Regions from separate parts of the Bradyrhizobium sp. Kon10 genome, predicted to be linked through region 1. Evidence: predicted binding sites of a transcription regulator. Region 1 holds the regulator's gene; the other holds the start of a gene.

Evidence for each region. The regulator LexA, encoded in region 1, represses DNA repair genes until DNA is damaged. The targets are predictions, from matches to a motif close to TGTTCNNNNTGTGTTCNG.
Region 2: the regulator LexA is predicted to act here: its motif matches at 2,992-3,009, upstream of AC0L2O_RS24015 (helicase-related protein).

Annotation. Positions count from the first base shown of each region.
Region 1 covers NZ_JBVVOZ010000005.1:118,839-124,817, forward strand. Annotated here, with positions in the region: gene AC0L2O_RS09940 (ComEC/Rec2 family competence protein) at 1-412, shown strand, start outside; gene AC0L2O_RS09945 (hypothetical protein) at 595-1,026, opposite strand; gene AC0L2O_RS09950 (hypothetical protein) at 1,218-1,421, opposite strand; gene lexA (transcriptional repressor LexA) at 1,608-2,309, opposite strand; gene AC0L2O_RS09960 (molybdopterin molybdotransferase MoeA) at 2,486-3,697, opposite strand; gene AC0L2O_RS09965 (helix-turn-helix transcriptional regulator) at 3,802-4,929, opposite strand; gene AC0L2O_RS09970 (YadA-like family protein) at 5,327-5,979, shown strand, end outside.
Region 2 covers NZ_JBVVOZ010000018.1:123,760-129,738, reverse strand. Annotated here, with positions in the region: partial or broken gene AC0L2O_RS24030 (transposase) at 52-234, shown strand; gene rpmB (50S ribosomal protein L28) at 888-1,199, opposite strand; gene AC0L2O_RS24020 (DUF3108 domain-containing protein) at 1,740-2,549, shown strand; gene AC0L2O_RS24015 (helicase-related protein) at 3,290-5,979, shown strand, end outside.

The DNA.
Region 1 (5,979 bases):
GCGTGATGCCGGCAGTGCGTCGCTGGCCGATGGCGTCTCGTGCGACGATTTGGGCTGCGTCACGCCGCTCGCCGACGGGCGCCTGGTCGCAGTTGCGTTGCGCATCGGCGCGCTGGCCGATGATTGCAATCGTGCCGCGCTGGTGGTGACCGCCCGGCCGGCGCCGCCGGATTGCACGGCGATGGTGGTCGATCGTCAGCGTCTCGCAAGCCAGGGCGCGCTCGCGCTGATGCGGCGTGGTGATGGTTTTGCCGTTCAGGCGGTGAAGGCAAGGGGCGCAGACCGTCCCTGGTCGCCGGCTGCCGCAGGCGCGGCGGATTATGATGGCAGCCTCGCGCCGAAGACGAAGACAGCGTCTCCCCGGAGCAATGACGCAACGCCGTCCGAGGCCGATCTCCAAGCCGAGGACTGAAAGCCGAGGGCTGGATTTGACCTCTCAGCCGATCGTCGGGCCGGAATGGCTGGCCGTCCGACGTGCGGCGGGCGGATCCCATTCGATCGGCTTTGCGAGATGCAAACCGCTCCAGTTCGCCGGCCTCGGCCGGCGATGGGCATTTCAATCCGGGCCTCGACCCCTCGTTGGGGTCGGCGGCGTCAGCCGATCGGCAGGCGGGTGATCGTTGGCTGCCTGTCGGCTATCTCTGGCTTTTGCTCCCGCTCGCCGAGCGGCTGGGTCACCGGCAATTGCAGCACGGTGGCGCGCTGGCCTTCGACGAGCTGCGTCACCAGCACGTATTTGCCGTCCGGAAATTCGATGGCGTCGTGATGGCGATCGGGAATGTGCGGATCGACCTTGCCGAACTTGCCGACGCGGGAGTTGATGGTGCGCGTCCAGATCCAGCGATTGTCGTAGCGGACGCTGTCGGCGAAGGCGAGCTCCGTTCCCGGCAGCAGACAGACCGCGACCGACATATCGGCTTCGGAGGCGAAGCCGCGCGTCGAGGTGCCGCGGAAAGTTGTCGTGACGATTGTCTCGCCGACTTCTGCGGGACGCGTCGCGACGGCGTGCAGGCTGTAGTCACACATCGGGGTGCTCCTCAATCAGGATAGCGACCCGCGCCTCTTCTGAGGCGCAGGCCTCTATCAGAGTAGAAGCCTGCAAGCGTCTGCTTGGTTGTGGGCAAATCTGCGGCTTGGTTCGCGCGCTGCAATCACAATATCTTTTTCAATTGCGCGAGGAACAAAGCCTGCTCCCGTGCATTCGGGCAGTTTCGCCATTAGCGGCCAGCGGGCGCCGACCAGCCGGAATATTGCCAGGCCCGTTGCGACGGCTGCTCGACCGCGTTGCGGGCATTGCGGAATTGCTCGCTCGTCGCCCGCGCTGCTTTGCCGAGATGGTGCTGTGACTGCGCCGCGAGGGCTTGCGACGCTGATGCTGCGATCAGCGCCATCGCGACAGTGCTCAGAATAATGCTGCGCATGGTTCTCTCCTCGGTCTCTCAAAGCCCTGCGAAGCGGTGTGTGCTTCGTCGCGGCGTGCCGAGGATGTAGCGCTGGAGGGGTGGCCGGATAATCTGTGCAAAACCAGAAAGACTATCCAGCCGGAGCGGACAATCGTCCGCTCCAATCGCTCGTGCGCGGCGGCCTGCCGACCGTCCGCAGCCGGCTCAATACTTCCGGTAAAGCCCGATCAGCTTGCCCTGAATCTTCACCCGGTTGGGCGGCAGGATGCGAACCTCATACGAGGCGTTCGCCGGCTCGAGCGCGATCGAGGCGCCGCGGCGCCGGAAACGTTTCAGCGTTGCCTCCTCGTCGTCGATCAGCGCCACAACGATGTCGCCGGTATCGGCGCTCTCGTTACGCTGGATCAGCGCCATGTCGCCGTCGAGGATACCGGCATCGACCATGGAATCGCCGCGCACTTCGAGCGCGTAGTGCTCACCGGAGCCGAGCATGTCAGGCGGCACGCTGATGGTGTGGCTGCGGGTCTGCAACGCTTCGATCGGCGTACCGGCCGCGATCCGGCCCATCACGGGCACCGCGACGGGGCGCTCGCCGTCATCCGCCGACCCGCTGGAGCTCGCGCGGACCTTGCCGAGATTGCCCTCGATGACGCTGGGCGTGAACCCGCGGCGGCTGCCGGCCGCGGCCTGAAGCTCCGGCAGCTTGATCACCTCGATGGCGCGGGCGCGGTTGGGCAGGCGCCGGATGAAGCCGCGCTCCTCGAGCGCGGTGATCAGGCGATGGATGCCCGATTTCGAGCGCAGATCGAGCGCGTCCTTCATCTCGTCGAAGGAGGGCGGCACGCCGCTTTCCTTCAGCCGCTCGCTGATGAACCGCAGAAGCTCGTATTGTTTGCGCGTTAACATCTCGACCAAATTCCCCCGGTTGATGTCGTTCGATTCCGAGACGCTGAGTTCAGCGATGAGCCGCTACATGCTCGAAACAAATCATGAACGGACACTATATGTTCGATATGTGTTCCGCAACTGCTTAATTTAGCGTGAACGCGACAAACTTCGCGGAACGCGAGCGAGCGACGCGTTCAGACCGGCAATCGCAGCACCTCGCAGGGCGTGCCTGCCTCGGCCTTCGGCGCAAACGGCGCACGTACGAGAAGTGCCTGTGCGGCAGCCAGATTCGCGAGCAGCGAGGAATCCTGATGACTCACGGGATGAGCGATGAGGGTGCCGTCGTCGCGCAATTCAAGGCGCGCGCGAAGATAGTCCTCGCGCTGGTCGTTGGCACCGACATCGCGGCCGAGCACGGCGCGTTCGCGACGGTGGTGAATCACTTCGCGGCCCGAGAGCGCGCGAATCAGCGGCACCATGAACAGGAACGCACAGACGTAGGACGACACGGGATTGCCGGGCAGGCCGATCACGCGCATCGCGCCGAGCTGACCGTGCATCATCGGCTTGCCCGGGCGAATCGCGATCTTCCAGAACGCCATCGAGATGCCTTCGGCCTCGAGCGCCGGCTTGACCAGGTCGTGGTCGCCAACCGAGGCGCCGCCGGTGGTGATCAGGACATCCGCCCCGCTGTCGCGGGCGCGGCGGATGCCGGCCGTGGTCGCCTCAACCGTGTCGGCGGCGATGCCGAGGTCGATGGTCTCGGCGCCTTCGCTGCGCGCGAGCGCGTGCAGGGCATAGCCGTTGGAATAAACGATCTGACCCGCGCCGGGGGTGACGCCGGGCATCACCAGCTCATCGCCGGTTGCGAGGATCGCAACTCTCGGCCGGCGGCGGACGGGCAGGCGCGGATGGTTCATCGCGGCCGCGAGCGCCAGGTCACGCTCGGTGAGTCGGGTTCCTCGCTTCAGCAGCAAATCGCCTTCGCGAAAATCGACGCCGGCAAGGCGGATGTGCCGTCCGATGAGGGCGGCTTCCTTGATCGTGACGCGCTTGCCCTCGACCGCAGTATCCTCCTGGATCACGACCGCATCCGCGCCATCGGGAACGACGCCGCCTGTGAAAATCCGTACGGCTTCGCCAGCGCCCACCGTTCCCGCGAACGGCCGGCCGGCTGCGACCTCGCCAATCAGATTGAGCTGTGCATCGATCCTGGCCGCGTCGGCGGCGCGCACTGCGTAGCCGTCCATGGCCGACATCGCCTGCGGTGGCTGCGTACGGCGCGCCGCGAGATCGCGCGCCAGCACCCGGTGCCAGGCCTCGTCGAGCGCAACCATCTCTTCCGCCAGCGGCTCTGCGCCGGCAAGCACCGCGGCAAGCGCGTCGGAAACCGGCATGAGGGCCACGGTGAAAACTCCTGCTCGGGCAATACGACAATCGGGTCGCGGCAAGCGTTCTAGCCGACAGTGGCCGTCGAGGCAAAACGGACGTGCATGCGCGTGGACGCAGCTTATCTATGGAGCAATAGCCGCACCAGTTCGGCCTGCCGGTTCACGCCCGTCTTGTCGAAGATTTTCGACAGATGGCTGCGCGCGGTTCCGTCGGTGATCCCTAGCCGTTCCGCCGTCGCTTTGCGGCCGCCGCCCTTGACGATCTCGAGCGCAAAGGCGGCTTCTGCACGAGTGAGGCCGTAACGCGTGCGCAAAGCGTCGAGTCTTGATCTCGCGTCCGGCTCGGGGTCGGTGATGAGCACCATCGCGCTCGATCGCCAGCCGGAGGCAAGCGGCACCGAACTCTCCGCCCAATCTGTGCCGACTGGCGTCACCTGCACGTGCAGCGGCATGCGGCCTGGATGCCGCCGCAAGCTCATCTCGCCGCCGATGCGATCGGGATGATCGATGCTGCACGAGCCGATCAGTGATTGCAGAGAGCGGCCGTCTTCGCTGTTGATGGCGCTCAGCGCGCCCGCCTCAAGCACGATGCTGTCGGCGGCATCGAGCCATTCGCGCGCCCGGCGATTGACGAAGATCGGGCGAGCCTGAGCGTCTGCGAGAACGAAGCCGTGGTCTAGCCCATCCAGTCCCGCCAGCGCGGCGCGGCCGGTGACGTCGAGCTGGTGGGTACGCCGCTGGATGGCAACGGCGCGTACGAGATGCTGCGCCAGCGTCGCAAACAGCCGCCGTGCGTTATCGTCATATGAAGGCAAATTGGACGGCCGATGGCTGGTCAGGATGCCCGTGGCGTTATGATCGACCAGCAAATTCGTCGTCAAGGGCTCGGTATCGAAGCCGGCTGGCTGCCACCATTCGTTGTAGTAGTCGGTCGCGGTGAACTCATCGCGTGTGATGAAGTCGCCGATGGTGAAGACCTCGCCCGGCGTCCTGCCGATGCCAAGCGGCAACAGGGGATTGCGCGGCGCCCAGCCGAGTAGCTCTTGCACGCGGTCGGGGTCGATGCGCGGCGACACCAGGCTGGAGAGGCCGTTTGCGGGGTCATAGACACCGAACAGGATGCGACCGCCCATCGCCTCGTCGATGCGCGTCAGCACACTTTCCCAGCGGCTTCCGTCGAGCGCGGCCTCGTAGATGGCGCCGATGAGGTCCAATACGGAGTCGTTGGAAATATCGTCCGTCCCCAAGACAAATGCCTTAAAATGCAATGAGGCATCTCAGCGCAGCGCCGCGCCAGGGGCAAGGACAGAAAAGCGGCAGTCGAGCCGATGTTGCCGCAAAGCAGCGCGGCATCGGGAATCTGAGGTTCGCGAGTGGCGAAGGCGAGGTGCAATGCTGAATTGCAAGCATATTGCGGGATGTTGCTGCGATGTCTCACTCCTCAAACATTCAGGTCGAAAGGCCCGCTTTCCCTCCGATCTCTGACGAACGTCAGATGCGATCGTCCTGCGGCTTGGAGAAGCTGCCCGGAGCGGTAGGTCAATCGACAGAATCGGGCCGTCCGTTCGAGGGGCTCTCATGTACGCGCATCGGCGTCACCACACTATTTTTGGGGCACTTAGGCGCCTGTCTCGTAAGGCCGGCTTGCTCGCCAGCAGCATGCTGACCGGCGTGGGTGTGCTGGGTGCCGGTGCGGTGCTCTACCCTTCGGCAGCTCTTTCTGCCGACTACGCCGCCGGCGGCGGCGTGATCAACGCGCCCAGCGGCAACGCGACAGCGGTTGGCAGCGAGGCCACCACGACCGGCTCCGACGCGACGGCTTACGGTGCGGGCAGCATCGCGAGCGGAGAGGGCGCGACGGCGACAGGACATGTCAGTCAGGCCAAAGGCATCTCCGCGACCGCAACGGGAGAAAGCAGCATCGCAAACGGCGCCTACGCGACGTCGACGGGACAAAACAGCTTTGCGAACGGCACGTTCGCGACCGCAACTGGACAGGTCAGCACCGCAGACGGGACCAACGCGACGGCAACGGGACAAACCAGTGATGCCAACGGCACCAACGCGACCGCGACAGGCCAAGCTAGCTTTGCTAACGGCACCAACGCGACGGCGACGGGACAGGCCAGCACCGCCAACGGCGCGGACGCGACCGCGACCGGTAGTCTAAGCAAGGCAAATGGCTTTGATGCAACGGCAACAGGTATTCAAAGTTCTGCAAATGGCACCTTCACGACTGCGACGGGCGCCCAGAGCGTCGCCCACGGCGACAGCGCGACCGCGACTGGCCAAGGCAG
Region 2 (5,979 bases), on a different contig from region 1:
CTCCTACAAGATCATTGCCGACATCGAAGTATCGACCATTCCAGCCTCAAGCACAGCAAGGACGAATACGTCCGCCGTGAAGGCGTCATCTCAAATGCGGTTGAGGGATACTATTCTATTTTCAAGCGCGGCATGAAAGGCGTCCATCAGCATTGCGGCGAAAAGCACCTGCACCGCTACCGCGCCGAATTCGATTTCAGGTATTCTAACCGCACCGCGCTTGGCGTTGACGACTAAGCCCGCGCCGAACTTGCTGCCGAAGCCATCGCCGGCAAGCGTCCTAGCTACCGACGGCCTAGCAGCAAAAAAAGAGACCGGATCAAATTAAGCTGCTGGCGCGCCGCTTCCTGCGTTGGGCGCCAAGGTAGCGAGGACGTGACCGCGCCCGTAGATTCACGGAATCGACTCCCGCGCGCGAGACTGATCCCAGCCACGCGAGAAAATTTTGCTTTGATGGTTCAAAGGCGGTTAGCAAGCGCATTTCCGTTCCCTTGACGTCCAGAACGTCAACCCGCCAAGACCAGTGCGTCCCGAGCGTGAACGAGCGGTTGCGATGGAGGGGAAAGGCAGTGCGGGTCATCTTCCCGAACTTCCATTCTCCCGCCTTGGACACAACCTTTGGCTTTGCTACAGCTCCCCGAACTCGCATACCGGGAAATGTGACAGGCCAAGGGAACAATTGTCAAAGGCTGTGATGGGGCCGCGCCAGCGAGCCAGAACAAAATAGGAACATAAGCGCGAGTAGTCAACGATTTTTTCAGTTTGGAGTTGTCGGGTTTTTAGCAACAAGAACGGCCGGATCTCTCGATCCGGCCGTTACACAAAACTCTTACTCGGCTAAGCCTACGCCACGCGACGCAACCTAGCCCCCGCCCAAGTCGAAAATCTCAGCTCGCCTTCTTCCCCGGCGCGGGAGAAGGGCCGACCTTCTTCTGGATGGCGCGCTTCAGCTCGAGGGCGCGGGGCGACAGGGTGTCGGCCTTGGCCTTGAGCATGTAGGCGTCGAGGCCGCCATTGTGGTCGACGCTCTTGACCGCGTTGGTGGAGACGCGCAGGCGCACGTTGCGGCCCAGCGCTTCGCTGATGAAGGTCACGTTGACCAGGTTCGGCAGGAAGCGGCGCTTGGTCTTGATGTTGGAGTGGCTGACCTTGTGGCCGACGAGGGGGCCCTTGGCCGTCAGTTCGCAGCGGCGAGACATGTCAAAATCCTCTATCTTTCCCCCAACGATGTGCGGCCGCCATCCGGGGCGCCACGGGGGCAAATTCTCTGTCCTTGCAGGGAGCGGCGGACGTATAGGGGGGAAGCGGCGGGACGTCAAGACGACGGGCCTTTTTCCGCCGTCGGCGCAGGGATCTCAGGCCTCATATCAGGTGTCATCGCCCGGCTTGACCGGGCGATCCAGTATTCCAGAGACCGCGCGGCTGGAAGCGAGACGCCGCGGCGTACTGGATGCCCCGCCTTCGCGGGGCATGACAGCGGAATATGTCGATGGAGATCCCGTTCCTCATCACCAAAACGGCAGTGTTTAAAACCGCTTACCATCACATAAAGGGCGTAATCGGCCGTGAAAAGTGCGCCCAAGTTCCGTAAAGCCTTTGGCCCGGAGACCGGGCCCTTCGCCCGGACGCATTGCTTCCTGCGATTTTTGGCTTACCTAGCAAACTGACGTCCACTGGATGGCTTCGTGCACACCCTGACCCCTCATCTGCCCCGGCTGCGGTCCGCTGGCCGGCTGGCCTTGGCGGCCCTTTTCGGGCTCGTGCTGGCATGGGGGGCGAAGCCGGCGGCGGCGCAGGGCAAGCTCGAGGCGCAGTATGAGGCGACGCTGGCAGGCATTCCCGTCGGCAAGGGCGCCTGGACCATCGACATCCAGGAGGACGTGTTCTCGGCCGCGGCCTCCGGCGGCACCTCGGGCCTGCTGAAAACCATCGCCAACGGATCCGGCACCGGCGCCTCGCAGGGGCGCGTGGTCAACGGCGCGCTGGTGGCGACCGCCTACCAGGCCACCACCACCACCTCGAAGAAGACCGAAGAGATCCACATCACGCTCGACAAGGGCAATGTGAAGGAGTTCGGCATTGTGCCGGAGCCGCCGGTCGATGCCGACCGCATCGTCGTCACCGAGGCGCATCGCCGCGGCGTCTGGGATCCGATGACCGCCTCGCTGCTGCGCGTGCCCGGCACCGGCGATGTGCTGACGCCGGACGCCTGCCACAGCAGCGCCGCCGTGTTCGACGGCCGCATGCGTTACGAGCTCAAGCTCGATTTCAAGCGCATGGAAAGCGTCAAGGCGGAAAAGGGCTATCACGGCCCGGTCGTGGTCTGCTCGCTGTTCTTCGTGCCGGTGGCCGGCTACATCCCCGACCGCCCCGTGATCAAGTACCTCGCCGCCCAGCGCAACATCGAGATCGCCTTCGCCCCGGTCGCCGGCACCCGCATCCTGGTGCCGTTCTGGCTGAAAGTGCCGACCCCGCTCGGCCCCGCCATGCTGGAAGCCACCAGCTTCATCACCGCCCCCCAGCCGCCCCGGCTCGCCAAGACGCAGTAGGGGGCGTCCTCTCTCTTACCCTCCCCTGGAGGGGGAGGGTCGATCGCGCGCAGCGCGAGCGGGGTGGGGTGATCTCTCCTCTTGGGCAGTGCCCGCGTGGAGAGATCACCCCACCCCGTCGCTCGTTTCGCTACGCTCAACGAGCGCCGACCCTCCCCCTCCAGGGGAGGGTACGAAAGTGTTCTATTCCAACCACTTACCTACTGTGCATGGGGTTGTTTTCGCCCTTTTTGCCTTGGCAGGCCCCGCACCCCCGAATCCATTTGACTCCTCCCCGATTCTGATTCGACTCCACGCCATCCCCAGCTTTAAGGAACGCGCCCTCGAAACGCCGCTTGTGCGGCCGGGCAAAACTCCATCTAGTGCAGCAAACAGGGGGTCCCGCGACATGTTGCGTGAACGGAACGGGACTCTCCTGGGAGTCAGCGATTCGGCCGCGATTCGTTCCCACCTCGTTCCGAAGCTTAAGAGCAGCGGGAAAAGCGTCGCAAAGTGAGACAGTTGCGCGAGGATTGGGGAAGCGGCTCCCACACCCAATGTGTCATCGCCCGGCCTGACCGGGCGATCCAGTACGCCGAGACGGCTGTGGTTGAGCGGAGAGGTCGCGGCGTACTGGATGCCCCGGTCGAGCCGGGGCATGACAGCGGAGAAAGCGGGGCAAGGGTGATTCCAGCCCCTTCGGCGCCCCCGCCCCAAACAGCACTGACATTCGCCCCAATCGCCATTACCTAATCCCCCAGATGCCCTTTTCTCCTTCCCCCTTCGCCTCCGAGCGCGCCCCTGGCGCTGGCGTCACTGCGGTGCTCGGGCCCACCAACACCGGCAAGACCCATCTGGCCATCGAACGGATGCTCGCGCATTCCTCGGGCATGATCGGGCTGCCGCTGCGGCTGCTCGCGCGCGAGGTCTACAACAAGATCGCCGATCGCGCCGGCTCCGAAGCCGTCGCGCTGATCACCGGCGAGGAGAAGATCAAGCCGAAATCGCCGCGCTACTGGGTCTCGACCGTCGAGGCGATGCCGCGGGATCTCGACGTCTCCTTCCTCGCCGTCGACGAGGTCCAGATCGCCTCCGATCTCGAACGCGGCCACGTCTTCACCGACCGCGTCCTCAACCGCCGCGGTCGCGACGAGACGCTGCTGCTGGGCGCCGCGACCATGCGCCCGATCATCGAGCGGCTCTTGCCCGGCGTCTCCATGATCACCAGGCCGCGGCTGTCGCAGCTCGAATTCGCCGGCGACCGCAAAATCACGCGCCAGCCGCGGCGCACCGCGATCGTGGCGTTCTCGGCCGACGAGGTCTACGCCATCGCCGAGCTGATCCGGCGCCAGCATGGCGGCGCCGCCGTCGTGCTCGGCTCGCTGTCGCCGCGCACGCGCAATGCGCAGGTGGCGATGTTCCAGAGCGGCGACGTCGATTACCTCGTCGCCACCGATGCCGTCGGCATGGGCCTCAATCTCGACGTCGACCACGTCGCCTTTGCCTCCGACCGCAAGTTCGACGGCTATCAGTTCCGCCGCCTGACGCCGGTCGAATTCGCGCAGATCGCCGGCCGCGCCGGCCGCGCCACCCGCAACGGCACGTTCGGCACCACCGGCCGCTGCGGCCCGTTCGAGCCCGAGCTGGTCAATGCGCTCCAGAACCACACCTTCGATCCCGTGAAGGTGCTGCAATGGCGCAATTCGAAGCTGGATTTCTCCTCGCTCGGCGCGCTCCAGGTCTCCTTGAACCTGGCCCCCGGCCATGAGGCACTGACGCGGGCGCCGATCGCGGAAGATATGCGCGTGCTCGACCACGCCGCCCGCGACGTCGAGGTGCGCGATGTCGCGCATGGCAAGCAAGCGGTGGAACGGCTGTGGGAAGCCTGCCAGGTCCCGGACTATCGGAAATTGTCGCCGGCCGCCCATGCCGAGCTCGTCACGACGCTATATGGCTTCCTGATGCAAAAGGGCCGCATTCCCGATGCCTGGATTGCGACCCAGATCGACCAGGCCAACCGCACCGATGGCGACATCGACACGCTGTCGGCCCGGATCGCGCAGGTCCGCACCTGGACCTTCGTCGCCAACCGGCCGGACTGGCTCGCCGACCCCGAACATTGGCAGGGGATCGCGCGGGAGGTCGAAAATAAATTATCGGATGCGCTCCATGAACGCTTGACTGAGCGTTTCGTTGATCGCCGGACCAGTGTATTGATGCGCCGCCTGCGGGAGAACACGAGCTTGAATACGGAAATCGGCAAGACCGGCGAAGTCATCGTCGAAGGCCATGTCATCGGCCGCCTCGATGGCTTCACCTTTGCACCGGATGCGGCGGAAGCCGGCTCCGATGCGAAAGCCTTGCAGGCTGCCGCCCAAGCGGTGCTCGCCGGCGAGATCAACGCGCGCGCCGAGAAACTCGGCAACGCGCCCGACGATCAGTTCGTGCTGACCTCGGACGGCACCATCCGCTGGACCGGCGACGCCGTGGCGCGACTGACCGCCGCCGACGAGGCGCTGCATCCGCGCATCCGCATCATCTCCGACGAGCGCCTGACCGGCGCGCCGCGCGAGAAGGTGCAGGCCCGGCTCGACCTCTGGCTCAAGACCCATATCGAAAAGCTGCTGGGGCCGATGTTCGAGCTCAGCAAGGCCGAGGACGTCACCGGCATTGCCCGCGGCATCGCCTATCAGTTGGTCGAGGCGCTCGGCGTGCTCGAGCGTCCCAGGATCGCGAACGAGCTGAAGGACCTCGACCAGGCCTCGCGCGCGACCTTGCGCAAATACGGCGTCCGCTTCGGCGCCTATCACCTTTATTTCCCCGGCCTGCTCAAGCCCGCCGCGCGCGCGCTCGCAGCGCTGCTGTGGGCGCTGAAGCAGGACAATGTCGATCTCTCGGCACTCTCGGGCGCGCAGCATCTGGCAAGTTCGGGTCGCACTTCTTTCCCGGTCGACAAGCAGCTGCCGCGCGATGCCTATCGCGTGCTCGGCTACAAGCAGGCCGGCGAGCGCGCCGTGCGCGTCGACATTCTGGAGCGTCTCGCCGATTTGATTCGTCCGGCGCTGGCCTGGCGCGAAAATTCCTCCGGCGAGAAGCCCGCCGGCGCGTTCGACGGCCGCGGCTTTGTCGTGACCCAGGCGATGACCTCGCTGACGGGATCCGCCGGCGAGGACTTCGCCTCGGTGCTGCGCGCGCTCGGCTATCGCATGGAGAAGCGCGCACCGCTGCCGCCGAAGCCGGTCGTCGCGGATGCCGCTGCCGCGGAGACGCCGCCCGCGGAGGCGAGCGGCGAGACTTCGGCCGAGACGGCCGTCACCGAGACTTCGGTTGAGAACGCCGCAGCGCCCGTGGAGGCCGCGATCGAAGCCGCCGCCGAGCCGGTCACCGTCGAAGACGCGCCCGGCCTGGAGCAGCATGACGAGCCGGCCGAAGAGGCCGCGCCCGCGCTGGA